DNA from 4 places in the Haloimpatiens massiliensis genome. Region 2 is predicted to be linked to each of the others. Evidence: riboswitches for the same ligand, from Rfam matches in the RefSeq annotation. Region 2 holds a riboswitch; each other region holds the start of a gene.
What was found. A riboswitch is a leader RNA that binds a small molecule or an ion and turns the genes downstream of it on or off. The one in region 2 is predicted to bind cobalamin.

Region 1 (8,380 bases), 470 kb from region 2:
TAACGGCGCTCAAACATGAAAGCTTCTTAACGGGTATTGAAATTTGAAAACAAAAAATTTCTAAGGCTAGCTCAATAGTCTAAATATTAAAGCTAAAATTTAGACAAGCTAATGCATTATGGCAAAATATATTAAATTTTATCTAATATTTTATTTTAATAATTATGTATTTACTAGTACCTAATTAAAGTGACTAATTGTATCTCCCAATTAGTGAAAATATTATTAATAACCGGGATTTAAGTCCTAAACGAAAGGCTACGCATAAAAAGATTATGGGAGCCTTTTTATTTGTTTTATAAATTAAAGATTTTCCGTAACGTAGTGGAGGAAAATTATTCTTTAGTAGGGTTTTTCTCTCCAACCATAAACATATTAAACTAAAAATCTGATTTTAATGTAGTAATAAATGTAGAATTGGGGACTATTGAACTAGCCTTAGAACTTCTTATGTCTCACAGTTAAAGAACCGTTAAGAAGCTTTCATGTTTGAACGAGGAACGAGTGAGTTTGAAAGCTTTAGGGTCTTTAACTGTGAGACATTTAGAAGTTCTTGGCGTATTGTGAACAGTCCCCAATTATACATTTATTACGGAATTAAAATCAGATTTTTCTTCAATTTATTATGTCACAATATATTATTTTAGGGTATTAAATTGTAGGCATTTAGTACATTCCTTAATAAGCTATCTAGTTGGAAGAATGTTTCTATTATCATAATAAATATAAACATTATAGCTGATACATCAAATCCTTTTAAGAATTGCATATTTTTTATGTTTTTATTATTGCATTCAATAATTAGACTTATTATGAAATATATTAAACATGAAATTTTTAATAAAATTCCATGTTTTTTTTCGTCTGTAGCATCTAATGAGTTCTTAAACTCTCTAAGTTCCTTTTCATTTGCTGATGTTTGTATTATATATCTCGTATCTTTGCTACTAGGTACACCTAAATGCCATTTATACATTTTTTCATTATTTTTAGTCACTGTTGTTATGTTGTAAAAATATCCTAGAGTTTTGTTTTTATAGTCATCTATATGATTTATATTACACACTGCTAAACCAGCAATTATGGCAATATACAATATAGTAAAGTAGATAATAAATTTCTTACTATACGTAAGTTTTTTTAATGTGTTCACTGTAAATGGCCTCCTTCTATATACAAATAGGAAAATATAGAAATTAAATAAATTATAAAGAAAGTAGTTGATTTTTTACAAAAATATTAATAGTAAAAAAAATATTAAGCATATTACAAGAAATATTTTAAAGAATAGTTTTGTAGAATTTATAGCATTTTCATTAGGTTCGGCTCCAAATTTAAATTTTGATTTTAAACGGAACATAAATATGTCTTTAGGATATTTGATTCCTAGAATTGATATTATAATAAGAAAAATTAAAAAAGCACCTATAAATATTTTTCCAAGGATTTCTTCGATTGGGTTATAAAATGGGTCATACATAATTAGTTACCTCCCACAAAAAAATATATATATTACATATTATAACATATTTAATTGTAAGAAAAAAGCAAAGGCTTACTATATTATTTTTTAGGGGTAGCCTTTCTTTTAGTCTCTAGTCCCAATTACCAATCGTTAAATGATTTAGTAGTAATTTTTAAAGTTTAAGCACGGACTGGATTTTAGATTTTAAATACTATAATAAAACTCCTTTAAGAGTTTTTGACCATATCTACGTATTTAGACTGAATACCGCCAATAAAAGATTTAAGTTAAGCCAAAAAAGATAGCTAATATAATTTCACAACGTGAAATTATATTAGCTATCTTAAATTTCAAATTTTTCGTAATGGGATGAAGAAAAATTCACCTTCATTATTAACTATTAATTATTAATTCTCAACTCTCCACTACAACTAAATTCTAGTCCTCTAGCCACTAGCACACTAGCACACTTAAGCCATAAATTGCCCTGCAATTTATGCTTATAGGGCAGGTTTTAGGAAACCTCTTCCTTTGATTTCTTCTGCTTCTGATATTGATATTAAAGCTTCTTTATCTATTTCATCTACTAATTTTTTTACATTATTTAATTCTTTAGTTGTTAATAGACAATATATGATTTTTTTCTTTTCTCCAGTATAAGCACCTTCTCCATATAGATAAGTGGTACCTCTGCCTATGTTGTTCATAATTTTTTGAGATACTTGTTCTGCTTTAGAAGTAACTATCATGACTATTTTCTTTTGGTCAAACCCCTCTATAACTTTATCAATTACTAGAGATTTTATATACATTAGAGATACTGTGTACAATGTTAATTTTAAATTTGTAGCAAATACTCCCATAACTACTATTAGGCCATTTAGTATAAAATATAATGTGGACATTTTAGCACCGTTTTTTTGTCTTATGATTACAGCTATTATGTCTGTTCCACCTTGAGAAGCTCTATTTCTAAATATGATTCCCATGCCTAGGCCACTTAGTACGGCACCAAATACGGTTGACATTACTAGATCGTCTATTGTTACCAAAGAAGAGATGTCTTTTGTTAGTACTAAGAAAAGAGACATAGTTAACATTCCTACTAAACTAAAAAATATAAAATCTTTATCTATCTTTTTGAGTCCTAATATAAACACAGGTATATTTAATATGAATACCCAATAACCTGAGGGAATATTGCTCATATATTGAGCTAGTAATGATATACCGGCTATGCCTCCACTTAATAATTTATGTGGAGATATAAAGATATTTATAGCTAAAGCGTATATTAAACTTCCTAAGCTTACCCATAGTAGTCTTTTAAAATTTTTGATATTCATAAAAATTCCTTCCTTCTTTGTTTTATATGTGCTATTTTAACTAATTGAAAAATAAAAAGACTTCTAAGCGAAGTCATTACAGCAGATAACAGTTAATCATTTAGGAGATAATTTTATAAAGCACAAAGTAGAACTCTATAAATTGGCTCACAATGTTACCATTATACTTCTGTAATTCTTCCCTCCGAAAAATTTTAACAGTAAGTTTTAGGCAGGTCTCCTGGCTCTAGTTTCTTCCGCCTCTTGCCTTCCCGGTTTTAACCAGTGGCTGTTAAGAGTTGTCCACTATTACAGTAGCGGGGGCTGCTGTGGTTTTTCACCACATTCCCTTTTAATTTCTCAAAAGAAAACCAAAAACTTATTATTTAGTTTTATCTCTATTTCATCTTTATTGTACATCCCTATATGAGGTATGACAATGGTCATATTGTCTATATTTTAGGGATATACATGGATAATACTTTAGTATCTCTTTATTTATAATTTATCCTTAAAAATTCGGTCCATTTCAGTCCTTCCATTAAGGTCTTTATGGTTCCAATAAAAGTCCAATATGCGTGAATTGTGAAAATAATATGAATTTAGAGAAAATAACTGAAAATAGAAATTTAAAAAAAGATTTAAGTGTGGTAAAATGGTATCATTGTAAAGTTTAATAAAGAGGGGGAATAATTTATGCTAAAATTTAAAGATTACCAATATGTAAGACCAGATATGAAAAAAGTAGAAAAAGATTTTACAAAACTAATTAGTAGTTTTAGGGAAGCAGCATCTTTAGAAGAGCAAGATAAAATAATGGAAGAAATAAACTCCCTAAGAAGTGATGTAGAATCTATGGCTGAATTAGTTGGCATAAGAAACTCCATAAACACAGTAGATGAATTTTATGAAAAAGAAAAAGAGTTTATGGATGAAAATATGCCAGAGTACGAAGGATTAATATCTAAGTACTATGAAACCTTAGTAAATTCAAAATTTAGAAAAGAATTAGAGGGAAAATGGGGAAAACAGCTTTTCACATTGGCAGAAATGCAGTTAAAATCTTTTGATTTAAAGATAATAGAGTATTTAAAGGAAGAAAATAAATTAACTACAGAGTACGATAAACTGAAGGCTTCAGCTAAGATAATGTTTGAAGGAGAAGAGAGAAATTTATCTCAGCTTGAACCTTTCATACAGTCAAAAGATAGAGAAATGAGAAAGAGAGCTTACGAAGCTTCTACTAATTTCTATGTGGAAAATGAAAGCAAGTTTGACGAAATATATGATAAATTGGTAAAAGTAAGAGATAGAATGGCTAAAAAATTAGGATATAATAATTTCGTGGAGCTTGCATATATAAGAATGATGAGATCCGATTATAATGCAGAGATGGTGGCTAATTATAGAAAACAAGTATTAGATTATATAGTTCCTGTGGCAGAAGAATTGAAGGAAAGACAAGCTAAAAGATTAGGATTTAAAGAGCTTAAATATTATGATGAACCATTAAAATTCTTAACAGGTAATGCAGTACCGAAGGGAGATCCTGATTGGATATTAAATAATGGAAAGCAAATGTACAAAGAATTGTCAGATGAAACTAATGAGTTCTTTACATTTATGGTAGAACACGAGCTTATGGATTTAGTTAGCAAGAAGGGAAAAGCTGGTGGAGGATATTGCACTTTCATAGGTAAATTTAAATCACCATTTATATTTTCTAACTTTAATGGAACTTCTGGAGATGTAGATGTACTTACTCACGAGGCAGGACATGCATTTCAAGCATATTCAAGTAGAAACTTTAAGGTACCAGAATATGCATTTCCAACTTATGAAGCAGCAGAAATACATTCTATGAGCATGGAGTTTTTCACTTGGCCTTGGATGAAATTATTCTTTAAGGAAGATGAGTTAAAATATAAATTCTCTCATTTAGGAAGTGCTTTAACATTTATACCTTATGGGGTTACTGTAGATGAATTCCAACACTTTGTATACGAAAACCCAGAAGCTACTCCAGGGGAGAGAAAGAAAGCTTGGAGAGAAATTGAGAAAAAATACTTGCCAAGTAAAGATTATGAAGATAGTGATTTCTTAAATAGAGGAGGATTCTGGTTTAGACAAAGTCATATATTCCAATCACCTTTCTATTATATAGATTATACATTAGCTCAAGTTTGTGCTCTACAATTCTGGGTTAAGGCTAATGAAAATAGAGAAAAGGCTTGGGAAGATTATTTAACATTATGTAAAGCTGGCGGAAGTAAGTCGTTCTTAGAACTTGTAGAACTTGCAAACCTAAAGAATCCATTTGAAGATGGATGCATCCAAAGTGTTATAGGGCCAGTTAAAAAATGGTTAAATAATGTGAATGATAGTAATATGTAATAGCGGATAATATAATCAAATATTGGCATAATAAATGCTGATAAATATACTAATAAAATAGGCACTATCGAAATTTTTAATATATTTTGGTAGTGCTTTTAGTTTAATTCAGCTATACTTAAATATTTTACTAAAAGGTGTGGAGCAAATGAGGAATAAAGAAAAAGTATATAATATTTTAAAACAGTTGTATAAAGGTTCTAATAAAGGAATAACTGCTGAAGATATTGCAAGCAAACTTAAAATTAGCAGGGCTAATGTAAGTAATTATTTAAATCAATTGTGTAAAGATGCATTAGTTGAAAAAATTAAATCCAGACCAGTATATTTCATTCCAATTGAAAAAATAAACAGAGAGAAACAGAGCTATAGTGAGAGTTGCTTTTCTACTCTTATTGGTAAGAGGCATAGTTTAGAAAAGGTAGTAGAAAAGGCTAAGGCCGCAATTTTATATCCTCCATATGGACTACACTCCATTATTTATGGTGAAACTGGTGTTGGAAAGAGTATGCTGGCAAAGTATATGTATGATTTTTCGATAGAAGCTGGAGTTAGAGATGAAGGTGCTCCATTTGTTACATTTAATTGTGCTGATTATGCTAATAATCCTCAGCTTTTAATGGCCCACATTTTTGGAGTAGAAAAAGGAGCATATACCGGGGCGCAGAATTCTAAAAAAGGACTTTTAGAAGTTGCAGATAAAGGAATTTTATTTTTAGATGAAGTACATAGACTACCACCAGAAGGTCAGGAAATGTTGTTTACATTTATAGATAAGAGTGTTTTTAAAAGAATGGGACAGTCTTCTAAGGAAATAAGTTCAGAGGTATTAATAATAGCAGCAACCACTGAAAATCCTGAATCCACTATGTTAGATACATTTAATAGAAGAATTCCTATGGTTATTGAAATTCCACCACTAAGAGAGAGAAGCTTAGTTGAGAGGATTGAGCTTGTTAAGTACTTTTTAAAAAAAGAGGCTTTAAGGGTAAATAAGCCTATTAAGGCACACAGACAAATTATGAAGTCATTATTGCTTTATGAATGCAAAAATAATGTAGGTCAATTGCAAAGTGATATTAGATTAGCTGTAGCAAATGCATATCTTAATTGCATAAAGAATTTTAGTGAAGTTTTAGAGTTGAATTCAAATTATTTTAGTAGCTCATTAGGCAGGATAAAAAGCAACTATAGAGGTAAAGCATATGAGGTAGAGATTTTAATTCCAAAGGATATAGATTATTATATATTTTATCCATCAGGAAAAGAAGAAAATCTTGGATTTAAAGAAGTAAAAAAAGAAGAAAGTGATGATGAAAGTAAAGTACAATTATCACTTTTTAGAGAAGGTATAGTAGATAATGCTCTTATAGAAAAATTATTTATGAATACAAAATTTTTTGAGCTTTGTCAGAATATAAAAGATGTAATACAAAATGAACTATCAGTAGTACTAAGCGAAAAAAAGTTTTATCATATGGCAATTTATATAAATTACATTATTGATAATAATTTGTTTAAAAATAATCCTAATAAGCTGGATATAAATGAAGTAAGACAGCAGAATAAAGAGCAATTTAAAGTAGCTTTAAAAATAGTTAATATAATAGAAAATGAATTTAATATATTTTTATCTATAGAGGATGCCGCGTATATTACTTTATTTTTAGCTAAAGATTTAGCAGAAGAAAATACAATAATTAATCATAATATAAGTGTTATTGTAGCTATGCATGGTGATAGTACAGCAAGCAGTATGGTAAAGGTTGTTAAAGATATATTAGGTGAAGGAAATATTTATTCATTTGATATGAACCTTAATAAAAGTTATAAGCAAATTATTGAGGAATTTAAAAAAACTATAAAGACTATTAATGCTAAAGATGGTATGTTGTTATTAACGGATATGGGTTCACTAAATTCTTTTGATAGCATTGTTAAGGAAGAGCTTGGTATAGAGGTTAGGTCTATTCCTATGGTAACCACTTTAATAGTATTAGAGGCTATGCAAAAATTAAATGTAGGTTTTTCACTTGCAGAGGTATATAATTCTATAATAGAAATAATGAAAAATGGTGCTATTAGAAGGATTAGTAAAGAGCGGAAGGAGAATATAATAATTATAGGATATAATATTTCTGAAGGTTTGGATAAAGAAAGTAAAAGAATTATAAAAGAAAATTTAGCTACATGCATCGAAGATATAGATATAGTACTTATTCCTCACGAAAATGAACAGAATTTTTGTAAAGCTGTAAACAAGATTATTGAAGAGAAAAATGTTATAGTAATTATAGATGAATATTCTTTAAATATAGATGGTGTAGAGTATTTTAAAACGAATGAATTAAAAAGTGCTAAAGGTATTGATAAGTTAAAGAATATTATTAAGATAAGTATGGGTTATAATGATATTTGTGAAGGGTTAAAAAGCTCATTGAATTACACAAATTATTCTAAAGTATTAGATGATGTTAAAGAAACTATTGATAATCTTTTATATGTATTTGGTATAAAAAAACAGTATGATATGGTTGTTGGTCTTGCAATGCATATTTCTTTTATGATAGATAGTTTAGTTGGTAATACAAGAATAAGTGAGAAATTTTCAGCTGAAAAGCTAAAGAAAAATAAGGAGAAACTTTATATAATAAAAAAAGAAATGAATAAGTTAGAGAAAAAATATAAAATTCAAATTGATGAGAATGAGTGCTATGGAATTTTATGTATTTTATCTGACGTTATATAGTAAATAACAAGTAAGGTTGGTTTTTATTTAGTGAAAATTAACTTTACTTGTTATTTATTTTCATGTACCTTATTTAAACACTTAGTATTAATTTGTTTAAGAAAGTAGAAATTTTATTAAACGAATAGTACAAGGATTTAAACACATTTTGCTTAGAGTAATAAAAAGATACTATATAGAGTGATTCTATGAGTATAAAATTACTTTGGCACAATAATTGCTAAAATAGTTATTACTAATATTTTAGAAAATACGAGATAGTGTAAAGTGAAATATGAAAAAGCTAAGTTTAAAAATGTTTTGCCCGAAGGGCGCAGAATAATAAAATACTTTGTGATTTGAAGATGAAATAACGAATTTTAGGCATGACAAAAAATCCTTTTGAGTGAAGGAAAATTTTTGATATTAGTAATCTCTACATTGAGTTATTCACGTAGTGGTTAATAA
Region 2 (8,380 bases):
CCTGCTACACATACTATTGTAGCAGTCATTAATGCTGTAATTATAATATATATTCTTCTATATTTATTTAAATCTTTTCCCAAAGTTATAGCAGTTTCGTCCCCCATTAACATTACATTTAAATTTCTAAACTGACTTAGAAAAAACAAGGTTCCTACTATTATAATAGCAGCAGGCAAAATAATATTCTTCCAAGAAGCACTGGCTAAACTGCCCATAAGCCAAAAGGTTAAATTTCTAATGCCCCTTTCGTTTCCCGCTATAAATATTATAAAACTTGTGAAGGCGGAACATATGGCACTTACCACCACACCAGAAAGTATGAGCTTTTCTGATGAACATCTTCCTCCAATATTTGATAGAGTATATACGCATATTGAACAGATTAGGGCACCTACAAATGCTAAAATTCCTATGGAGTTGCCTCCTAAAAATTTAGTAACTCCTATCATTATGGAAAAAGTTGCTCCTAGAGAAGCCCCTGAAGAAATTCCAAGTATATAGGGATCTGCTAAGGTATTTTGAACCATAGCTTGCATTACAACACCAACTACAGAAAGACCAGCTCCCACTATAGCACCTAGTAATATCCTAGGAAATCTTATTCCCCATACTATTTCATAACTTACTCCTTTAACAAGAGTTTGTTTATCCCCTATAGGTATTTTAAATATATTGTATACAACTATTCTAAATACCTCTTTAATTTGAAGTTTAACTGGCCCAAATATTACGGCTATTATCACTGATATAGCTAAAAATGCTATTAAAATTGTAACTAGTACCATTATAGATGTTTTTTTTCTAAATATCACCTTTTGTTTATCCCCGTTACATTTCTTGTCCATTTCTTCAGATATTCTCCTCTAATTTTTCTTTTATTAAAATATTTTTGCTTATTTAAATAATTCTGGATAGAATCCCTTTGCAAGTCTTTCTATTCCGTTTATAGTTCTTGCCCCTCCAGCGTAAGTTTCTGCAAGTGGAGTGTATATTATTTTCTTATTCTTTATAGCATTTACATCTTTAAGTACTTTATTATTTAATAGGGCATCTGCTTCTTTGTTATCCTTAACTTGAGTTTCAAAATGTATAAGCACTATTACATCTGGATTTTTATTTAGTATATTTTCTGCGCTATATTCTCCACCTTTTTCATTGGTTTCTACATTAACTCCTCCAGCCATTTTAACCATGTCATTTACAAGAGAATTTTGTCCGTAAGCATAATATTTATTTTCACTTATACCTTCAACCACAAGTACTTTAGCTTCTTTTTTCCCTTTTATCTTACTTTGGACATCTTCTACTCGTTTTTTCATAGATGTTATTACTTCATTAGCCTTGTTTTCTATATCAAATATTTTTCCTAAGTCTTCTATATCCTTATAGATATTATCTACTGTACATTTTTTTCCTAATGTATTTCTTTGAATAAATGTAGTCATACCTTTTTCATTCCATGTTTTAACATCACCTAGATTTTTTTCAAAAAATGCTGAAGACCATCCCACTATAGCATCAGGTTTTTTAGAAATAATAACTTCTTTTGATGGATATTTTTCTGATAAAACTGGTATCTTATCATATTCAGCCTTAAGTTCTGGTAGAACTGGATTATCTAAATATGCTGTACCTACCATGTTTTTACCAAGTCCTAGTGTAAGTAATAATTCTGTAGTTGTTTGATTGGTAGTTATAATTTTTTCTGGTTTTTTATCTATTTTTAGTTCATATTCATTTCCATCTGCATCATAATTTTTTATGTTCAATGGATATTGACTGCTTTTTTCTTTTCCTTTTTCTTCTACTTTTTTATCATTTTTACTCGTATCATTTAAATTTTTGTTGGCATCTTTACATCCAGCAAAAGATGTCATCATTCCTAAAGCTATTAAAATACTTATTATTTTCTTTTTCATAAATTTTTTCGTTTAAAGGCATTTTTGCCTTTAAACCTGTCCTCCCCTCAATTGATTAATTTTTGATAAAATAAAAAGCTATCCCAAAGGATAGCTAAATTTTCACAACAAAATATACAGCTACTACCTCCCTCCGAAGTAAAACGCAAATAAGCTCAATTAGGCAGGTCTCCTGACTTACACATGAAACCCTGTAAATAGTCTTCCCAATTTTAAATCAGTGACATATTTATTTACAAGTAGTGCTTACAGTAGCGGGGGCTGTGTTGGATTTACACCAATCTTCCCTTTTAATCTTTTACGAACCCAAAAGATTTATATTCATTTTTAATTTATTCAAGTTTTAATTCATTTTTTTTGATTTATCAAAGTTTTAATTCACCTTTCGGAATTATTTTATATGATTTAACTATATTAGTCAATACTGCTTCTATATAAATTTCATTGAATAAATTCCATTATATTGTTATATTTAGATTAAGCTCACTATAATTTTATTTTGTTAGGAGATGGTCTTTTGAAAAATATAGCGATTATGGTTTGTAATAAAATCACCTATGAATGTGCTGGAGTAGGATGTTTTAAAGCTTTTAATGAAAAATCTAAAGCTTTTGAAATTTATAAAGATCAAGACGTTAAACTTTGTGGATTCTTTCACTGCAACGGTTGTGAAAAAGATTTAAATAAAGAACTAGAATATAAGATAAATCAGCTTCACAATGTAAATGTGGACACTGTACATATGGCTTTATGCATAGATGTAGAATGTTCTAGATATAATGAAATAGAAGAGTTTCTAAAAGGCAAAGGATTTACTGTAGTTAATGGAAGTCATTGATTTTAAATCTTTTTAAAAAAGCTGCTGCATTAAGAAATTTATATAAAATATATTGTGCAAATTTTAAACTTGCACAATATATTTTAGTATTTATCGCAATGCAACAGCCGACTAAATTTTTATCTTAATTATACATTATGCAACCCCTGTTTAACTGTCCCCATCTTACATCTTACATTTTTCTTATTATCTTTGTATCTTTAAGATTTGATTTTTAAGTTCTAAATATAACCTCTTCCTTACTAAACATATATCTTGCAAAAGATATGGATAAAGCAATGTAAAGGAGCATCCATGCAAGCACTATTATTAAATGCTTTGCATTAAACATTCCCAAGATAAGTTCTTTTATAACTGCTGTGGCATTTACCACAGGGATATTTAAGAATATCATGGACATATTTTTAGGTTCTATGAAGTATGATGTAAAACCAAGCATTCCTATAAAGCTTAAAGGAGTCAAGTAAGTTTGAGCTTCCTTGAAGGATCTGGCGTAAATACTTATAGCAAGAGCTAGTGCTCCAAAAACCATAGTAAGAAGTACAGTTATTAATGCTATAATAAGTAAAGTTTTAGGCTCCATGCTGAATTTAGCTCCATCTACACCGTAATTAAAAGCTTCTGGCGAAGTTTTCATAGATATACCTAATCCTGATATAAAAGCTATAGATGTTACTATACCCATAGTGGTTATGGCTAAAAATTTACCCCAAAGCAGTGACATTCTGCTAGCTTGAGTAGTTAATAGTGGCTCTAGGGTACCTCTTTCTTTTTCCCCTGCGCCTAAATCTGTAGCTGAAGCTATAGGACCTGATGCAGCAAACATTATAAGCATCATAGGAAGAAGCAATGATAACATCATTTTAGCTACTCCATTTTCCTTCTTTTCCGCAGATTTTATAACTGGGTTTATAGGAGTTAATATAGATGTATCTATATTCTTTGCCTGAAGTCTAGCCCCTACTACAGCCTTAGAATACTGGTCTATAATAGCGTTGATTTCTGACATAGCCATAGTTGATTTTTGACTTGTATTGTCCATAGTTATAATAATATCCGCTTTTTTCTCTGCATTTATATTTTTATCAAAATCCTCTGGAATTTCTATACCTAAAAGTACTTTTCCTTCCTTTACGTCATTAAAAACATCTTTGGATTCCTTTAATTTTATATTCTTTTGAGATTTAAACATTTGTCCTAATTTACTATTCCCTTTATCTACCATAACTATATTCATTTCTTTTTTTACAGAGTCCATATTGCTTTTCATACCTTTTCCTATGAATCCAAAAATTATTGGATACATTAGAAGAGGTATTAATATAGCTGCTATTAGGGTTTTCTTATCTCTAAACATGTCTTTTAATTCTTTTTTATAAACAATAGATATTATATTCATTATTTATCACCTACCAATCTTATAAATATGTCTTCCATACTGCTACTTTGGTATTTGTCTTTGAAATATTCTATGGTACCTTCCTCGATAATCTTTCCTTTGTTAATAATAATGATTCTGTCACAAAGTTTTTCTACTTCTTGCATACTATGACTTGAGAATATAATAGATTTTCCTTGTTTTTTGCACTGTAATATAAAATCATGAACAAGCTTTGCAGCTGTTACATCAAGCCCTGTGGTAGGTTCATCAAAGAGCATTACTGTAGGTTTATGAACAATGGATCTGGCAATAGAAACCTTTTGCTTCATACCTCTTGAAAGTTTTCCTACTCTTCTGTCCATATATTCCTTTAACTCTAGCTCTTCTACTAGATAATTTATGCTGTCCTCAGCCTCTTTTTTGCTCATACCATTTAGCTGTGCAAAATATCTTATATTTTCTCTTACTGTAAGCCTATCGTATAACCCCACATCTCCACCAAATAAAATTCCTATTTCTCCTCTTACCTTTTGAGAATTTTCTATAATACTGTAACCATTTATCTCTGCGTTACCACCTGTAGGCTTTAACATAGTAGCAAGCATTCTCAGTGTAGTGGTTTTACCTGCACCATTTTCACCTAAAAGTCCTACTATTTCACCTTTATTTACTGTGAAACTAGCACTTTTAACCGCTTGTACATCCTTAAAGTTTTTACTTAAATTTTTAACTTCTATCACTGTTAGTCCCCCCCTTGTTATTAAGTTAATTACGTTCTCTTTTTAATTATTAATTTTGCAATGGACTGCTTTAAAATAAATTCAAGTACAATCTATAAAAGGTAACAAATAGCCAAGCTACCATTTATCTTAGTTATAAAAAATCACTTATACTTCTATATAACCAAATTTTACAACCAATTATATTATACAAAAATGGATAATTCATTACAATTACCTTAAGTAATTGTATTTCATGACTTAAGTCACTTTTTAGATAAAATCTTGTTATATGCATTTATACATTTTATTTCAATATACTTTATACTATATTTTATTTTACATTTGCTTTATATTTCCACAACATTTCTTTATACTATACTGTGTATATTTTCAAGTAATATTTCACAATTATTTTACATCTCTGTAGAGTTACTGTCACAATAGTACTTTATAATGTTACATAGTAAAATTGCATAGTAAAATTATAATATCTAAATAAGGAGGAAAATTTTATGGAATTATTTTTAAATATAGGTATGGCAAAAATCTGTACAATTCTTGGAATTTTAGCTTCAATAATATATATACTGAGAGTTGCCAATAAAAATTTTTTCAATAATAGAAACCAATTTTTAATTAAACTCAATAGGTTCTTGAGAAAACACCACATAATTATTGGTGTATTAGTAGTAATAACTGGTTTAATTCACGGAATATATTCGTCTGAGCCTGTACTCAGCTTAAATTTGGGAACTATCTGCTGGATATTTTCTATTTTACTAGGAATAAATTGGGCTTTACGAAAAAAACTAAAAGGTTGGATTGTTTTTCATAGAGTATTAACCCTAGGCTTCCTAATTACTTTAGTGCTACACATATTATCAGTTAAAGGAATTCTATTTGACTCTAGTAAAGAGAGTTTTCATAAGGACAATATGATCAATGTTTCAGAGAAATCTTCACATAAAGACAATACCTTAGATTCACATGATGAGCAAGACTTTAAAAATTCCTCTACCAATTCAAATGCTTCGAATGATTCAAAGGATAGCAATACTTATAATAATAATATCCCAAGTAATAGCAATATTGAAACAAAAAAAGAATATACGGATGGAGTCTATCAAGGTGTAGGCAAAGGATACAGGCCTGAACTTGTGGTAGAGGTTACTATAGAAAATGGTAAAATATCTAAAATAGACATTGTCAGTGATAACGAAACTCCTAGATTTTCTAGAGTACCTTTTGAAACAATACCTGATGAAATTGTAACTGAACAATCTACAGAAGTGGATTTAGTATCCGGTGCCACAAGAACTTCTAGAGGAATTGTAGAAGCAGTAAATGATGCCCTTTCAAAAGCCGGAAAGTAGAAAATTATAACTTTGTCATAATTTTCAGTTGGCTAGTTGCCTAGTTGGCAGAAAAGCTTCGCTTTTCTGCCAACTGTATTATAATTATAATTAAAGATTTTCCGTAGCACCGCGAAGGAAAATCCTCCTTCTCTAACACACTAGCCCTCTAGCACTCTAGACCACTATTATCTGGCAAACTAGCCCTCTAGCACACTAATATATAATGTCTTGAAATTTATGCCATGTATTAATATTTTTTTTACAATTTTCTGTTGCTTATTTCTAATATATATATTAAAATAATAATTTTAAAACTTTTTTGGTTATTTTCCCGTTATTGTGGTATACTAGTAATAGATACTTAAACACTCTTTATATATAATATAAAAATCAATGTGTTTTAATTTAGGAGGATTTTAATGAAAACAGGAACAGTTAAATGGTTTAATTCTGAAAAAGGCTTTGGATTTATACAAGTTGAAGGTGAAGATGACGTTTTTGTTCACTACACTTCTATCCAAGGACAATCAGGAAGAAAAAGTCTTGAAGAAGGCGATAAAGTAGAATTTGAAATAGAGCAAGGAGCTAAAGGCCCTCAAGCATCTAATGTTACAAGACTATAATTATAATTTGATAACTTAATAATTTATGAATTTTTAGCTTATTTTATATAGCGATATTCTTCCACCTTTTTTTAAGGTGGTTTTTTATATGACTAAGAATATTGGATATAAATTTTCTATTTTTTAAATTAAAGCTTATAGATAATAGCATCATTGGGATTTTGTGATAGCTATTAAAAAATATACAGGAGGTAGATGATTTTGAGAAAAAATTATAATATGAAAAAAACCATATCTACTAAGCGTTTCATTTCAGAATTAGGACAAAATTTTTCTGAGCATATAAAAGCTAGACTTCTAGAGCTTGAATTAAGATGTGTTTTAACTCGTAAAGAAGAAAGTAATATACTAGACCTTAAACATGTGGAACACACAAAATATCCTTGTCCCTCATCTGAATGTGAAAAAGAATATGCATACGCTGAATTTATAGTTGAAGAGGACGAATTATACTTTACAAATCAATGTTTAGAAGGCGATAAAGTGATGCAATCTCCCATTGTAAATACTATATACAATTCTCTAACCACTGAAAACAAAATCTTTGAAAATGGAGCTAGTGGCAAAAAAATTGATGACAGTAATATTGACTATGTTGTAGATAGTTTATTGTCTGTTTGTCCGGATGTTTCTAAGAGGTATATGGAAGTTTTAAAACAAATGAGTTCTTACTAAGAAGTTATTAAAAAATGCTATTATGAAAATACTTTTCTGTATTTTCATAATAGCATTTTTAAATTATTAATCTTATTCTACACTACAGCTTTTGCTCAGTAATTAAAATATATTTTTATAACTTAATAATTATGACACAAAAAGTATTAAATTACTTGAATTATGAAATTTCTCTGTAATGACTTGTATAAGAAGCAAAGGAACTATTTAAATTTAATTTTAGAAATTCTTCTTTTAGACAGATAAAATTATCGTAAGCCTGGCAAGGACGCCAGGCTAGCGAATCTGAAGTAGGACGCCGAATGTGAGCGTTAGATAATTTTATATGGCTAAAAGATTAGAATTTCTTAAATTAAATTTATTGTTCCGAGCTCTTATGCAAGTCATGGAGGAGAAATTTCATAATTCCACCATATTGTACCTTCCTGTGGTGGAATCAACTTATCAATAAATTTTATAACTATATAATAGTAGTAATATTATTTTAACGCATTAAATCTTTCATAGTATTATTTCCGTATACCATAGAATATATAATCCATAAAGTTAATACAAAGATACCAATTAGTATTGCTGTAGAAATCTCATATTGCTTATGATTTTTAAATTTTTTATATAAAAATACACCTAATAATGAATTTAAAAGTGCTATAATCCCTCCCACAATGGCAACAATGCCTTCCCTATAAAAATATTTTTTTTCACTTGAAAAACTAAAAACATAGGCTAAAAATACTGTTGCCTGAATAATACTACTCCATCCCTCTCCTTTCCGTTTTGATTTTTGTAATTCAGCATCACTACTATAGTATTCTATATATTTTTCTTTTCTAAATATTTTTATATATGTTTCATAAAATCTAG
Region 3 (8,380 bases), on a different contig from region 2:
CTTAGTTTCCTTTAAAAAGCTATCATTAGCAAGTCTATCGTAAACAACTATGTCTGCTTTTCTAATACAGTTAAGACCCTTTAAAGTAAGTAATTCATAATCTCCAGGTCCTGCACCTATTAAGTATACCTTACCTTTCAACGTTTTTCATCTCCTCTCTGATTTCTTCCGCCAATTTAAGTCCCAGTTCTCTAGCTTCTTCTTTTTTTCCTTTTACAATTTTTCTAACCATTACACTTCCATCTTCTAAACCAAACAATCCATCTATACTAATTTCTTCTCCATTTACCGTACATAAAGCTCCCACAGGTATGTGGCAACTTCCCTCTATGGCCTCTAGAAATCCTCTTTCGGCCTCCGCTTGAGTTTTGCTTTCTTCATGGTGAATAGGCTTTAATATTTCTTCTATTTTGGTATCATCTTTTCTTATCTCTATAGCAAGGATTCCTTGCGCTGGTGCTGGAAGTATTATTTCCTCGTCTACATAAAAAATTCTATTCTTGATTTTGTCATCCATACCTAATCTATTTACACCTGCTGCAGCCAAGACTACTCCATGAAGATTTTCTTCTTCTATTTTTCTTATTCTAGTATCTATGTTCCCCCTTATAGGTACTATATCTAAATCCGGTCTATACTTTAAAAGCTGATATTTTCTTCTTTTACTGCCTGTACCTATTCTAGCTCCCTGTGGCAAGTCCTTTAAAGAATTATACCCTTCTCTAAGAATTATCACATCTCTAAAGTCCTCCCTCTTTGGCACATAAGAAAACTTAAGTCCCTCTGGAAGAGTTGATGGCATGTCCTTCATGCTGTGAATTGCTATGTCTATCTTTCCTTCTAGAAGCTCTTGCTCTATTTCCTTAACAAAAATACCCTTATCTCCTATTTTATCTAAGGCTACATTTTGAATTTTATCTCCCTTTGTCTTTATCACTTTAAGCTCCACTTCCACATGTGGATTCGCTTTTTTTATCTTATCTATAACCCAATTAGTTTGTGTAATCGCCAATTTACTGCCCCTAGACCCAACAATTACTTTCATGCTCTTAAAATCTCCCTTCCTAAATTAGAATATATATAAATGATCAAACCACAAAAAGGTACAATGTGGTGGAATTATGTAATTTATAAGTCACTCATACATTTATAACTATAAGGATTTATTTTTAATTGTTTATAAAAATCCTTAAGCTCTTGTAGCTTCAAATTTGCTAAGTTATTTAAAATATTTTTCTTCTCACTATTATCCTTACAAGTTTCTAGAATAATTTTTCTTACTTTCCCAAGCAAACTGACGTATTCTTCATAGTCTTCACCATAAGTTTGTTCCAGCTCCCTTCTTATTTTAGCACAAAGGGATGGACTATTCCCTAAAGTGGACACTGAAATTAAAAGGTCGCCCCTTTTCACTGTAGAGGGTACTATAAAACTTGAATCTTCTATATCATCAACTACATTACAAAGTATGTTTTTTTCAACACAAAAAGATGCTATTTTACTATTTACCTCCTTTGAATTAGTTGAGGCTACTACTAAAAAAGCATCCATTATATATTCACTTTTATAATTATCTTTAACTAAACAAAGCTTTTCTGCATAAGCTTCTTTTAAAACAGAAAAATATTCCTGAAAGCTAGGAGCAACAACATAAACTTCAGCTCCATACTCTAAAAACTTCTTACTTTTTCTAAGGGACACGTGTCCCCCACCAATTAATACTATTTTTTTATTATCCAAATCTATCATAAGTGGATAGAACATATCTCTTCTCCTTAAAAATCAAATAATTTATTCACCATATCTATATAGGTATCCATATGATCAGTTTCTTTTATATCCTTAAGGTTCTTTATAGGTTCTCTTATAACCCTCTTTAAAGCAGAACCCAACATCTTCTCTATTATCTTCTTTTCCCTACAGTCTAAATCTAATTTTCTATTTATGTAATCTAAAGTATCTTGTTGAATTTCACTGCATCTGTCATTCAAAGATTTTATAACAGGATCAACCTTTACCTTTTCAAGCCACTCTATAAATTCTTCCACATCTTCTCTTATTATCTCCAAAGCCTCTTTAGCTAGTTCTTCTCTTTTTATTAAATTTTCCTCAGAAGTTTTCTTTAGATCATCTATATCATAAAGATGTACATTTTTCATTCCTTCAACCTTTTCCTCCACATCCCTTGGAAGAGCCAAATCCATTATATAAAGCTCTTTTTTAATGTTTGGCATATCCTTCTTAGTAAATATCATATGTGGAGCTGATGTAGCAGTTATGACAATATCTATATCATTTAAAAGAGAATATCTTTCTTCATATTTTATAGTCTTAAGCTCCGGAAACTGAAAACACAAATCCTTTAATTTTCCATGAGTTCTATTGGTTATATAGATTTCATCTAAACCCTCTTCTTTTAAATATTTTAAGCTTAAACTACTTATTTTTCCTGCACCTACTATAAGAGCCTTTTTACCATTTAAGGATTGTAGTTGCTCTTTTAAAAGTTTAATACCAATATAACTAGTTGAAAGAGGTATTTCGGATATCTTAAGCCTACACTTTATATCTTTAGCAGCAGTTATAGCTTCTCTAAAAAGCTTATTTAGTATCTTTTTACTGCCCCCGACTTCCATAGAAAATTCTAGAGCCTCCCTAACTTGTCCTAAAATTTGATCCTCTCCTAATACCACAGAATCCATGCCTGCAGCCACCATATAAATATGATTTATAGCCTCTTTACCTTTCTTCACAAATATATAGTCATGTATATGATTTATATGAAAGAATTCCTTATAGAATTTTTCTACATCTTTTATTCCCTCATTTATCTTATTACTGCATATGTATATTTCACTTCTATTACAAGTAGATAAAATAACCGCTTCATTAATGCGTCCATCCAGTAAATAATTTATTCCTTCTATCTTTTTAGTTTCGGTAAAAGAAACTTTTTCTCTAACTTCTATAGGAGTAGTATTATGATTAACTCCTACTACTGCTATTTCCATATTGTTCCCTCCAATAATTATAAAAACCTTCCTCGTTCTTAAACAAAGGCACCTGCAAATTTTTATGAAGTTTTACAAGCCAAGGCTGATTTAGACCAGCTTCTTTAAGAAGCTCCTCCTTTGTAAATACTTCCTCTACACTTCCTTCTCCTACTACCTTGCCCTTACTAAGTACATACACATAATCACATATGTCATATATAGAATCCATGTTATGGCTAGATATAACTATCTTCTTGCCCTCTTCTCCTAGCTTATGTATTATTTCTGTGACACTTTCAGTCATCACTGGATCCAATCCTGCAGTAGGTTCATCAAGTAATATTATATCACTATCCATAGCTAAAACACCTGCCATAGCTACTCTTTTTTTCTGACCATAACTTAAAAAATGTACCGGTTTTTCCTTAAATTCGTAAGCTCCTGTTTTTCTTAATACACACTCTACTCTCTCTTTTATTGTATCCTCAGGAAAGTCTAAATTTCTAAGAGCAAAAGCCACATCATCATACACATTAGAATAAAATATTTGCTTATCTGGATCTTGAAAAACTATACTTACCTTTTGCCTAAATTTCCTTAAAAACTTCTTATTATATTGAATTTTCTCACCCTCATAAATTACCGAACCTTTTTTAGGTTTTAATATTCCTATGATATTTAAAAAAAGTGTTGACTTTCCACAACCATTAGCCCCTATTATTCCTATTCTATCTCCCTTATTCATATCTATGTTAATATTATCTAATGCTACAGTTCCATCCTCATACACATAGGTTAAATTTTCCGTCCTAAGCATATTTTCATCCCCTTCTTTTATCCATTAAAAGTTATGTTTTAAGAGTATCTTATTTAAATCACCATGCAATTATCATTTATCTACTATATTTTCTTTTTCATCTTAAATTCTACATTTTAAACTCTCCATCATAAAGCTTACTTTCTAATGATATAATTAATTCTTCATATTTAAGCATAACTCTTACAAATAAGCATCGTATTAAAAGCGAAAGAGACTTATAAGAATTTTTTCTATTATTATACCCAAATCTCATTTCTTGAGCAGTGTGTATTTCCTTGCACTCTTCTAAAAATATAAATATAAATCTATAAATTAATATTAAAAGTTCAATAAATACCTTAGGCAATCTAAATTTTTTAAAAACCACTATAAGTTGATTCATAGGTATAGTTAATGCCATAAAATATGTGGCAGCTACACAAGCCATAGCTCTGAAAAATACATGTCTGCAGGTAACAATTGCATCTCTAGTTATGCCTATGTAATTTTTTGACAGTGGTAGTGCCCATAAAAACAATTCCCTTTTAGGAGAACAGGATATTAAAATAGTTATAAGACTCACAATTAAAAAAGCTGTAGGGATACAAAGGAGTTTAGTATACTTTTTAAAAGGAATTCCAGCAACTCCTACTGTTAGTATCAGTAGAAATAGAAAAATACATAGATTAAATCTATAATCCCTCATATTTAGGGATAAAATTAGTATTCCTATGGCAAAAAAGAATTTTGCCATAGGATTAAAATTTCTTAATCTATTGGTGTATGCATATTTATCTATCAGAAGCACTTTTTTTCTTTCCTTTAAAATAACCTAATGTATATCCTATAACCCCTGCACCTATAGCTCCTTGTGCACAGAAAAGTAAACTTTCTATTTCTCCACTTGGTGGTTCCCAAATGCTTTCAAACCATGGTTTATATCCTGGGTTTATTTCCGTTATAGCCCCTTCTGCCTGATCATCAGCACCTGCAAATTCAGCTCCGCTCTTAAATACTAAAGGAGTTATAATAAGTGCCAATGTTATTAAAAGTAAAATTATATTCTTCTTTTTTGTTGAAGTGCCCGTATTAGTTGATGCTTTCATCTTTTAACACCCCTTCACGTTTATAATCTAAAAGTAGGTTGTAAACTACAGTAGTTAAAAGTCCCTCTGCTATAGCTAAAGGTATTTGAGTTACTGCAAATATACCTAAGAATTTTACAAGTGAAGCTCCTATACCTCCTGATGTAGCTGGAAAAGCTATAGATAACTGAGTAGCTGTAACAACATATGTAGCTAAATCTCCTAAAGCTGCTGCGAAAAATACACAAGTTGATGTCTTAACATTGTTTTTCTTTAAAAGTTTAAATATTGCATAGGATACTAAAGGTCCTACTATTGCCATAGAAAATGTATTTGCACCTAATGTAGTTAGTCCACCATGAGCAAGTAATAATGATTGAAATAATAAAACTATTATACCTAGCACACTCATAATTGTAGGTCCAAATAAAATTGCTCCAAGCCCTACTCCTGTTGGATGTGAACAACTTCCTGTAACTGACGGTATCTTTAAAGCAGATAACACAAAAACAAATCCTCCAGCTAAAGCAATTAATATTTTCTTATTAGGCTGCTCCTTAAATATCTTATTTAAATTTTTAATTCCCATTACTAAGAATGGTATTGTAACTATAGCCCAGAAAATACACCATTTTGCTGGCAAAAATCCCTCCATTATATGCATAGCTTGTACAGTGGAAGGCGTAATAACTGCTAGTAATGCAAGAGCTGCAGCTAATTTAAGTTTTTCTTTACGCATTTTATATCCCCCTCTTAATTTTTATATTTATTTTAAATAAATCACAGGATTTAAATAGTAAATAGAGCTAATAAATATATTCAATAATTGAGGTGAGAAGATACACACAAATAAAAAACCCTAACCAATAGGTTAGGGAATTTTTTCTTATAATCATCTATTTAACAGAATTAATCCATTAAAATTATACAATAAATTATAAGTAGTCTCTTCCCTCCGAAGGCATACTTTAAAATCTTAGGCAGGTCTCCTGACTTAAGTTCTCTCTACTTGTTGGCCTTCCCGTATAATACAGTGGCATAGTCAACTTTCGTCCCTCTTACAGTAGCGGGGGCTGTATTGGATTTTCACCAATTTCCCTTTTAATATTAATAACCTAAATTTTTCTTTTTTAAATTTTACAATCTAACGATACCACAAAAAGTCAAAATATTCAATAGTATATAAAAATTTCTCTTATAAGTTGTCCAAATTAAAATTCATAAAGTACTGAGCACATAGCTACTCCTGCACCTACAGAACAAAATACTGCTTTAGCTCCTCTAGGTATATCCTTGCCCTTAACAGCATGATGAAAAGCTACTATCGGGCTAGTTGTGCCAGTGTATCCATACTTATCTCCAATATAAGTGAATTTATCATGGTAATCCTCTATATTTAAATATTTAGCAGTTTCCGTAATAAATTGCTTTGAATATTGAGATAATAAAAAAAGCTCTATATCATCAATTGTAAAATGAAATTTTTTTGAAAAATATGTAATTGCCTTTGCCCATTCTGGAGCAAAAAAATCCAAATGAAATCCTCTCCACCTTTGCTTTTTTTCATATTCTCCTACATCATTATGTCTAGCTTTTGTCATACCACAAGCTGGAGACATTATTGTATCATAATATTTAGAGACAGTGGTATATTTTGAATCTAATACTCCTCTAAGAGTTTTCTCCTCTTTAGCTTCTAATATAAGGGCTGCTCCTGCATCCCCAGAAGCAGGATAAGTGTACTTACAATCTTCTCTTGCTATTGAAGACACGTATAATCCTCCACACACCAAACAATATCTTATATCATCGTTTGTTTTCATCATTCTAGATGCTTGATCCAATGCAACAACCATTCCTACACAATTAGAATTTAAATCATATACTATATGTGCATTTTGGGCATTTAATTCTTTATTTATTATTAATGCATTAGATGGCGTTAAATATTCTGGAGTATCTGATGAAAATACTATCATATCTAATTGTTCTGGTGATATATTTGCACTTTTTAATGCCTCCCTAGAGGCTTCTAGCGCCATAGTTAATGCATTTTCTTCTTTATTATCGATTACATATCTATATTTCCTCCCTAGATTATTTAAAAGTGCCCTTATGTCTACATCCTTATTGTCAAAATGTTTAATAAAAAATTCGTTTCCTACCCTTTTCTTTGGATGGTACACACCTGTGCCTATGATATTTACATTTCTAAACCCCATAATCTGTCACTCCCATTCGTCTATTTTAAAACTTTTATATTTATATTTATAATTTTAATTAAATATTTAATGAAACTATATATACCTTTTAAAAATATATTATCAATTTTTTGCATATTATTCAATAACTATATTATTTTCTCATAAATCTACTATTATATTGTAAAATCGTTAAATTTTTTATAATTACAAACGATAATATTATTGCTTGCTGTTAATAACGCTGCTAACAATATTTATAAAGAAAGGGTGTCAATTAGTGAAAGATGAAAAAACTATAATTTCATATCAAAAAGATACATTAAAGTTTGTAATACTCATTTATTCTTTTAGTTGTATACTTTCTCTTATTTTCTTTACATTTCTAAAAAAATTCGGAATAAACGAACAACTAAAATGGTCTACATTGATTAAGTTAGGTATTTTAACCCTTGTAGAAATATCCGTTCTATTTTCAATGTATAAAATGACCATAAAAGAAGGAGTATTGATACAAAAAAACTTTAAGTTTTTAAAAATGGCAATACTTATAATTACATATGTGCACTATTTATATTTAACTTTTACAATTCCATCTAAAGATCTGTGGTGGTTTATATTTTATTTTGTGATACTAGGTGCATTGTTTTTAGACTTAAAAATGCTGACAACCTCCATTGTCATGGCAGTAATAAGTGTATCAATTGTTTGGAAGTTTAATTCTAGCATCCTTCCTCAAGGAAATCTACGTACTTCTGAATTACTTATAAGGGGAATAACTGTTATACTAACCTTATTAGGTATTTATGCATTTGCTTATTTTGCTGCTAATCTATTGAAAAAAATAGATGAAAATGAAAATGAACTGACCATAGAACGTAATAACATGAAAAATATACTAGACGAATCCTCTGACTGCTCAAAATCCATACTTGAATCTAGTAAAGTTTTGGCTGATATAGCAAATCAAGAAAGTCTTTCTATTCAAAATATAGCTAATACAGGTTATACTTTAACAGAAGATTCTAAAAGTATATTAGAAAAAACCTCGAAAAATATATCTATACTAAATAATTTTCTTGAAAATACCAAAAGCATTTCCTCAAATATAAGCAATACTAGCGAAACATCATCAAAACTTATTGAGGTATCAAATGAAAATCAGAACTCCTTAGGGAAAACTCTAGATATAATACAAGAAATTGCCTCAAGCATAGATGTAACTTTGGATTCCACAAATATCCTTCAACAAAAGTCTGCAGAAGTAGATAATATACTATTAATTATTAGAAGTATTTCCGA
Region 4 (8,380 bases), on a different contig from region 2:
CATATCCAGGATGTGAAAAAGAAGCAATTAAGAATTTAAATATTAAGATATATCCATCAGAGTTTGTTTTAATTTGTGGAAAATCTGGTTGTGGCAAGAGTACTTTTCTTCGCCACATGAAGCAAGAATTAGCACCGGATGGAGATGTGTTAGGGGAAGTGCTTTATAATGGTATATCTATAGACAAGCTAAGTGCCTTTATTAGTGCATCAGAAATTGGATTCGTTCATCAAAGTCCAGATAAACAAATTGTTACAGATAAAGTCTGGCATGAGCTTGCTTTTGGACTAGAAAGCTTAGGGATGAAGACTAAATTTATAAGAAAGAGAGTTGCTGAAATGGCAAGTTTCTTTGGTATACAGAGCTGGTTTAGAAAAAGTGTTTTTGAATTATCCGGAGGACAAAAACAGATATTAAACCTTGCTTCAGTTATGGCTCTGCAGCCAAAGGTTCTTATATTAGATGAACCTACTTCACAGCTTGATCCTATAGCATCTGCAGAATTTATATCAACTTTAAGAAAGATAAATCTAGAATTGGGTACAACAATTATATTATCGGAGCATAGATTGGAGGAGGTTTTTCCCATAGCTGATAAAGTTCTTGTAATGGAGGATGGACAAGCTCAGATTTATGACAATACATTAAAGGTGGGAAATTTTCTAAGCTCAAAAGGAAAGAGACATCCTATGTATGATGGACTTCCAACGGCTATGAAGGTTTATTCTGAAGTGAAATCTGAAATGAATCATGGAATGAGTTTTCAAGTGAATACTGGAGTGAAATCTAAAGTAATTTCTAAAATGAATCTAAAGGCAAATTGTGGGATGAATTTAGAAACAAATTGCAAGATGAATTTACAAGGGAATTTTAGTATGAATTCAGAAATTAATTTTGAGACCAACTGTCCTATAACAGTACGAGATGGAAAGATGTGGCTTACTAATTTATTAGGGAATAAGCCAAGGATTCAAAAAATCGATTGTAAAAATAAATCTTCTATAGATAAGTCCTGTATAAATGAATCCTATGCAAATATAAAGAAACCTATTATACAAATAAAAGATTCATGGTTTAGATATAGTAAGGAAGGTAATGATGTTATAAGAGATTTATCCCTTACTGTAAACAAAGGAGAGTTATTTTCTATAATAGGGGGAAATGGAGTGGGAAAGAGCACTCTTTTAAAGCTTATTACAGGTACAAAAAAGGCTTATAGAGGCAAGATAATAATAGATGGTAAGGAAATAAATAAATATAAGTATAAAGAATTATTTACAGAAAATATATGTATGCTGCCTCAAGACCCTAAGGAATTATTCACAGAGCCAAGTGCTTTTGAGGATTTATTAGATATGGTTCAGGATATAAATGCTACAGATGATGAGAAAATAAGTAAAGCTAATGAAATGTTAGAGATTTTGGGTTTATCCAATTTAGGTGATTTACATCCCTATGATTTAAGTGGAGGAGAACAGCAAAGGCTTGCTTTAGGTAAAATTTTATTGTTAAATCCTAAGATATTATTATTGGACGAGCCTACAAAAGGACTAGATCCTTTTTATAAAAAAGTCTTAGCTAAAATATTTAAAAAACTTCAAAAAGAAGGAGTAACTATAATTATGGTTACTCATGATATAGAGTTCTGTGCCCAGTATTTTGATAGATGTGCCATGTTGTTTGATGGAACTGTTATTTCAGAGGATACACCAAGGGAGATTTTCAGTAGCAACAGTTTTTATACCACAGCGTCAAACCGCATGTCAAAACATATATTTGAAAATGCAATAACCTGTGAGGATGTGATTCAATTATGTCAAGAAAATATGATCCAAAACGTTATGAATTAGCATTTAGGAAAAGAACAGCTGTATCAGCATTTATAATATTTGTAATAATTCCTATTACTATATTTATAGGAATTAAATATTTAGAGGATAAAAGGTATTTACTCATAGGATTATTCATAGTATTTTATACAATGCTACCATTTTTCATGGTGTTTGAAAAAAGACGTCCAAGAGCTAGAGAGATAGTAATGATAGCAGTAATGTCTGCTTTAACTACTGTTGGAAATTTAATGTGTTTTATGATGACACCTTTTCAACCAGGAACTGCAATGGTTATTTTGTCAGGCATATCTCTTGGACCAGAAGCAGGATTTTTAGTAGGTGCTATTTCAAGATTTGTTGTTAACTTTTTTGCAGGACATGGTCCATGGACACCATGGCAAATGTTTTGCTGGGGTATATTAGGATTTTTGTCAGGGTTAATATTTAATAAAACCCAGGTGGATAAGGTAAAATCAAGAAGTTTTCAAATTATAGTAGGTCCAGTATTAAGTATCATAATATCCATATCAATAGGTTATGTGATATATCTTTATACAAAGTCTACGGCAACTTTTTTTGGATGGTGGCTATACGCATTTGGAGCAGTAGGACTTGTGCTTGGACTTTTTATACAAAGAAAGAGATTGCCCATAGATGACATAACTTTATCTATATATGGTTTTTTTACAACCTTCATAATATATGGTGGCATAATGAATATGGCTGCTATGGTCATGGCCAGTTCAATACCAGCTTCAAATGTAACTATAAGTTTTAAATCACTAGCTATGCTTTACATTTCAGGTGCTCCCTATGATGCTGTTCATGGTTTTGGTACAGCCTTTTTCCTATTTGTATTTGGAGAAAAGATGATAAAGAAAATGGAAAGAGTAAAGATAAAGTATAGATTATATATTTAAAATCATGGAAACAATATGAAAATGAGATGGCTTTTACGTTTTTTTTGTTTACAATATTATACAGGTGATATTATCCTAATTACTATTATGCTTGGGGTTGCATCAAATTTTTGGGGATAAGACCTTTGGAACCATGGTAAATATTTAGTTTGGGATAATAGAATTTTTTTGATTTCTAGTAATGTAATTTTTAAAGCATAAAAGATAAATATTTCAAAATATATTGTATTATGGATACATAAGATATATAATACAGTTGTATGATTAAATTTAAACAATTGAAATTGAATAATTATTAGATGTAGGGTTGTACATTCAAACGTACATTAAAAGGGAATATGGTGAAAGACCATAACAGCCCCCGCTACTGTGAGAAAGACGAAAGCTTATAGAAGAACATATTTTAATGTTCTTAGTCACTGGTAAAACTGGGAAGACTTTAAGTTAGTAGGATGATTTCAAGTCAGGAGACCTGCCTTATGTTGTTATTTAAGCAATATCGGTGGGATTTTAGCTTGATTATTTTAATGCAAGTAATAAGTATTATTTTAAGTACTTGTTATTTATAATTAATTTTTAATAATCTGTTTTAAAAGAGAACCGAATTTAGGTTCTCTTTTTTGTTTTAATAATTTAGATATTTTATAGGGGGGAAACAAAAAATGAAAGTGAAAAAAGTCTTGGCTCTGTTGTTGTCGCTGTTTATGCTGATAATAGCAGTTCCAGAATCAGCCTATGCGGTTGAAAATGGACAAATTTCCTTAGAAACAACATTAATTGATGGTGCTACACTAAAAGGTAGTAAAAAAACCTTCGATGTTGTTGCTAGATTGGATGGCAAAAAAATATCAAGTGAGGTTACCTTAAATGGAGAAAAGGTAAATCCAAATTGGGATGACGAAAACAAAACAAGCTATACACTTAAATTTAGTCAAGAGGGTAAAAATACAGTTGTTGTAAGAGCCTTTTCTGGTGATATTGAAGCAATTAAAACCTATAACATTATATATGAAAAAGCTGCCAAGGGTGAGTTAATTGGTTATGCTACTTGGACAGTAGAAGCATTAACAATTGGTAGAGGTTTTATAATTGAACCCACACAAGTTCCAATTTATGAAGGTGAAAATGCGGCACAGGCACTAGATCGTATTTTGACTGAACATGGTTATTCATATGAACATACTGGAAGATTGGAGGATAGCTTTTATTTGTCTATAGTAGGAGATGGAGGGGTACTTGATCATGGATGTACAGATCAAGATAAAGCACAACTTTTGAATGCTCCTGTCAATATTGAGGATAAAGTACCACAAGGACTAAAAACTGTTTTAGAGAGTAAAGGTAACTGGCCACCAGATAATTTAAATGATGCTAGTTGCTTGGGAGAGTTTGATTACACATTTATGTCTGGTTGGATGTATGCTCTAAATAATGTATTCCCAAATGTAGGTTTTGCTGATTCTTATCCAGCCGATGGAGATGTGATTCGTGTGCAATTTACTTTATATGGATATGGTGCCGATATCGGTGGCGGATATGCCATGGGTGGTGAAAATACCGACTTTTATGAAGTAGCCAATAAAGATAGATTGATGACATTACTTTCTTCTATAAATTCTGCTAAATATAAAGAAGAAATATTAGCAAAAAATTGGATTAAGTCAGTATATGACGAGGCAAATAAGATAGCTGCTCAATTGGATGCAACACAAAAGTCTGTAGATGAAATTTATATGAAATTAGATAAAGTTATAAAACAATTTGAACTACAAAAACTTGTTATAAAAGATATAGATAATTTACCAGAAAATATTACATTAGATGATCAAGAAAAAGTTATGAAAGTAAAGGAAAATTTTGATAGACTAACTGCTGATGTTCAGAAAGAGATAACAAATATTGAAAAGTTAAACAATGCAATTAAGAAGATTGAAGAAATAAAAGAAATTTTACAAAACGTAATAAAAGATATAGATAATTTATCAGAAAGCATTACATTAAAAGATGAAGAAAAAGTTATGGAAGTAAAGAAAGCATTTGATAAATTAAGCAGTAGTGATCAGAAAAGGGTAACAAATGCTGAAAAATTAGATAATGCGATTAAAAAGATTCAAGATCTTGTAATAGAAGAGATAGATAAATTACCAGAGAATATTACATTAGATGACGAGGAAAAGGTTATAGCAATAAAGTCCAATTTTGACAATCTAACCAGTGATATTCAGAAACAAATAACAAATGTTGAAAAATTAAATAAGGCAATAGAAAAGATTCACCAAATTAATGGAGCTTTACAAAATGTAATAAAAGAGATAGATAACTTACCTAAAAATATTATATTAGATGACCAAGAAAAAGTTATGGAAATAAAGAAGCAATTTGATAAGTTGAGTAGTGCTGATCAGAAAAAAGTAACAAATGCTGAAAAGTTAAACAAATCAATAGAGACCATTGAAGAACTTAATAGAAATTTACAAAAAATAATAAAAGATATAGATAGTCTACCAGAGGATATTACACTAAAAGATGAAGAAAAAGTTATGGAAGTAAAGAAAGAATTTGATAAATTAAGTGTTAATGATCAGAAAAAGGTGACAAATGCTGAAAAGTTAGATAATGCAATTAAAAAGATTCAAGATTTAAAGATTCCTTTGACTGGCATATCACTTAATAGTACATCTTTAGTATTAGAAAAAAATGCTCAGGAAAATTTAATAGTTAGTTATAAAGAAGAAAATACCACAGATGATAAAACTGTACAATGGACAAGTTCAGATGCTACAGTTATAAAGGTAGAAGATGGAAAGATTACAGCGCTAAAAGCGGGAGAGGCAGTTATTACTGCAAAAGTTAGTAATTTAACTGCTACTTGTAAAGTTACAGTTCCTAAACTAAGCACTAAACCAGTAGAGAATCAAGACAAAGATACTGGAATTAAGGTAGAAATGCAGTCTAATGTTGTGCCAGTGGATACAAAACTGGTAGTAGTACCAGTAATAGAGTCAAATGCAACGGTTTTCAATAAGATTAAAACAGCATTAAAGGGTACTTCGGAAAAATTTAAATCCTTCGATATTTCACTAGAAAGTGAGAAGAAAAAAATTCAACCAAATGGTAAAGTGAAGGTTACAATGAATATACCTACTGATTATGATCACAGTCGAGTACTTGTGTACAGAATATTAGAAGATGGTACTCTACAAGATATGAAAGCAACTATTAATGGTAATACTATATCTTTTGAAACAGATCACTTTAGTTTGTATGCTATTGCAGAAAAAGCTAAAGCTACTTCAGAGAAATCAAAATCAGGAGAAAATGCAGAGACAAATAAAACAGAAAAAGCTACAGAAACATTTAAAGCTGCAGATGTTGAAGATACACCTAAATTAGCAGAAATTACGGAAACACCTAAAACAGGAGACAAGTCACCTATTCTCATGATGAGCATTGTAGCTATTACAGCTTTAGCAACATTAGTAGTGTTGATTGTTTCAAAAAGGAAAAAATACAATAAAAATATATAAATTCATAATGAAAACTTTGGTGCCCTAAAGAAATATAGAGCAAAGATTTTTGATTGTTTTTTGAGAAAGGGGTTAAATATGATATTTAAAGTAGAGGTTAAGAAAGGAAGGAAGATACTATTTTTAATTGCACTAATAGCTTTTCTCTTTTCTACAGCGAGCCTTGTTTATATGGGATATAAATTTTACTATAATAAAAAATTAAATGATAATTTATCCAAAAAGCTTTCTCAAATAATCGAAAATGGATCAAGTAATAATAGTGAAAATAGAAATATTATGCAAAGTTTAATTGATATAAATAGTGACATAAAAGGGATTATAAAGATTAATAACAGTAAAGTTAATTATCCAGTAGTCCAATGTGCAAATAATGAATTTTATATTAAACATGATATTAAAAAGAATAAAAGTAAGTATGGCACTATTTTTATTGATTACAGAAACAAATTAAACAATAATAGTCTAGCTGGACAGAACATAATTTTATACGGACATAACATGAAAGATGGAAGCATGTTTGCAGACTTAAAACTTTTTAAAAATAAAGAGTTTTATAAGAATAATCAATTAGTAGACTTAGCTATTCTTCCTAAAAAATATAAATTTGAAGTTTTCTCTGTTTTTGTTGTAAATGCAGACTTTGATTATAGAAAAATTTATTTTAATAATGATGAAGAAGTGAGCAATTATTTAAAGTTAATCAAAAGCTCCGCATTGTATTTTAGAAATGTTGAATTTAACTGTAAGGATACAATGATTACTTTGTCTACCTGTGCATATGATTGGGAAAATGCTAGGCTTGTAGTTCAAGGAAAGTTAATTAAAGTTGAATAATAGAGCATAATTAATACAGTTTTATGTTGACATAGTAATAAATTAGAGGGGAAGTGTATATTTTGAAAATTAAAAAAAGGTTACTAAGTATTATACTTTCGATATTTATGATACTTGGAATGACCACTAATGCTTTTGCAGAGGAAGTAAAAGTAAATTCTATTTCCAATGCAAAGCTAGAAGAAACCATTGAAGGAATAATAAAATGGGCAAAGCAGGGAAATGAAAAGTTATTAAATCCTGAATTTTTAACAATGGCAGGAACCACACCAGGTGATTGGTTTCCAATAGGTGTTGGAAGATATGGATATAAAGATGATTATGCTGCATATCTTTCTGCTATAGAAAAAAATGTTACTGAAAGATACAAAGAAAAAGGTAAATTGCATGCTGTTAAAGGTACTGAGTGGCATAGAATTTCTTTAGCAGTTCTCGCTATGGGAGGCGATCCTACAAAGATTGGAACTGACCCAGAGGGTAAGCCTATAAATCTAATTGCAGATGGAACTTATAACTGTGTTACAAGAAGAGGAATTAAAGGACAGGGTATAAATGGAGCTATTTGGGCACTTATTTCTTTGGACAGCATGAAATATGAGGTTCCAGAAGGAGCTAAATATACAAGGGATGATATTATTAAGGCAGTACTTGAAGAACAGATAGCAGATGGTGGATTTGCTCTTTGGGGAAATGTATCTGATGTAGATATAACAGGTATGGCTATACAAGCTTTGGCACCATATTATAACAGTGATAAGGTGTACACATATAAATCAAAAAAGATTAAGGACGCACAAGGAAATTATATAGAGTGTAATAAAACTATAAAACAAATTATAGATGAAGGTCTAGATTTAATGGGTACAAGACAGAATAATGATGGGGACTTTACTAGCTGGGGAACTGAAAATGTAGAAAGTACAATTCAAATTCTTACTGCATTGTGTTCTATTGGAATTGACTGCGAGAAAGATTCTAGATTTATAAAAAATGGAAAAACTCTAATTGATGGAATAATGAAATATAGAAATGAAAGGGACGGGGGATTTTTACATTCATATAAGTATGATCCTGAAAATCCATCTTCTAAACCTGATGCATCAAATAGTATGGCAACAGAACAGACTCTTTATGGATTGGTATCTTACTGGCGCTTAAGAAATAATATGAGAAATTTATATGATTTTCGTCCAGAAACCAATCAAAAGGAATTCATTATAAAAGGTAATGGAAATAATTACAACATAGCTTTTGATAAGGATAA

Region 1: linked by a shared signal. The riboswitch ahead of C1715_RS17885 (YitT family protein) and the one ahead of C1715_RS15870 (ABC transporter substrate-binding protein) in region 2 are both predicted to bind cobalamin.
Region 3: linked by a shared signal. The riboswitch ahead of C1715_RS01065 (energy-coupling factor ABC transporter permease) and the one ahead of C1715_RS15870 (ABC transporter substrate-binding protein) in region 2 are both predicted to bind cobalamin.
Region 4: linked by a shared signal. The riboswitch ahead of C1715_RS07140 (Ig-like domain-containing protein) and the one ahead of C1715_RS15870 (ABC transporter substrate-binding protein) in region 2 are both predicted to bind cobalamin.

What each region holds. Positions count from the first base shown of each region.
Region 1 is NZ_LT854640.1:2,068,691-2,077,070, reverse strand. Features, by position in the region: gene C1715_RS17895 (hypothetical protein) at 644-1,153, opposite strand; gene C1715_RS17890 (DUF6199 family natural product biosynthesis protein) at 1,229-1,480, opposite strand; gene C1715_RS17885 (YitT family protein) at 1,966-2,811, opposite strand; cobalamin riboswitch at 3,005-3,181, opposite strand; gene C1715_RS17880 (M3 family oligoendopeptidase) at 3,487-5,184, shown strand; gene C1715_RS17875 (sigma-54-dependent transcriptional regulator) at 5,333-7,933, shown strand.
Region 2 is NZ_LT854640.1:1,598,264-1,606,643, reverse strand. Features, by position in the region: gene C1715_RS15875 (FecCD family ABC transporter permease) at 1-848, opposite strand, end outside; gene C1715_RS15870 (ABC transporter substrate-binding protein) at 897-1,922, opposite strand; cobalamin riboswitch at 2,068-2,247, opposite strand; gene C1715_RS15865 (CGGC domain-containing protein) at 2,440-2,760, shown strand; gene C1715_RS15860 (ABC transporter permease) at 2,975-4,159, opposite strand; gene C1715_RS15855 (ABC transporter ATP-binding protein) at 4,159-4,881, opposite strand; gene C1715_RS15850 (FMN-binding protein) at 5,376-6,236, shown strand; gene C1715_RS15845 (cold-shock protein) at 6,638-6,841, shown strand; gene C1715_RS15840 (hypothetical protein) at 7,043-7,516, shown strand; gene C1715_RS15835 (hypothetical protein) at 8,001-8,380, opposite strand, start outside.
Region 3 is NZ_LT854635.1:46,459-54,838, reverse strand. Features, by position in the region: gene cobA (uroporphyrinogen-III C-methyltransferase) at 1-141, opposite strand, end outside; gene hemC (hydroxymethylbilane synthase) at 131-1,045, opposite strand; gene C1715_RS01090 (precorrin-2 dehydrogenase/sirohydrochlorin ferrochelatase family protein) at 1,129-1,749, opposite strand; gene hemA (glutamyl-tRNA reductase) at 1,776-3,011, opposite strand; gene C1715_RS01080 (energy-coupling factor ABC transporter ATP-binding protein) at 2,986-3,810, opposite strand; gene cbiQ (cobalt ECF transporter T component CbiQ) at 3,920-4,600, opposite strand; gene C1715_RS01070 (energy-coupling factor ABC transporter substrate-binding protein) at 4,584-4,898, opposite strand; gene C1715_RS01065 (energy-coupling factor ABC transporter permease) at 4,882-5,616, opposite strand; cobalamin riboswitch at 5,840-6,011, opposite strand; gene C1715_RS01060 (ketoacyl-ACP synthase III) at 6,089-7,099, opposite strand; gene C1715_RS01055 (methyl-accepting chemotaxis protein) at 7,359-8,380, shown strand, end outside.
Region 4 is NZ_LT854639.1:396,717-405,096, reverse strand. Features, by position in the region: gene C1715_RS19750 (ABC transporter ATP-binding protein) at 1-1,850, shown strand, start outside; gene C1715_RS07145 (ECF transporter S component) at 1,814-2,752, shown strand; cobalamin riboswitch at 3,040-3,246, shown strand; gene C1715_RS07140 (Ig-like domain-containing protein) at 3,415-6,279, shown strand; gene srtB (class B sortase) at 6,358-7,116, shown strand; gene C1715_RS07130 (prenyltransferase/squalene oxidase repeat-containing protein) at 7,179-8,380, shown strand, end outside.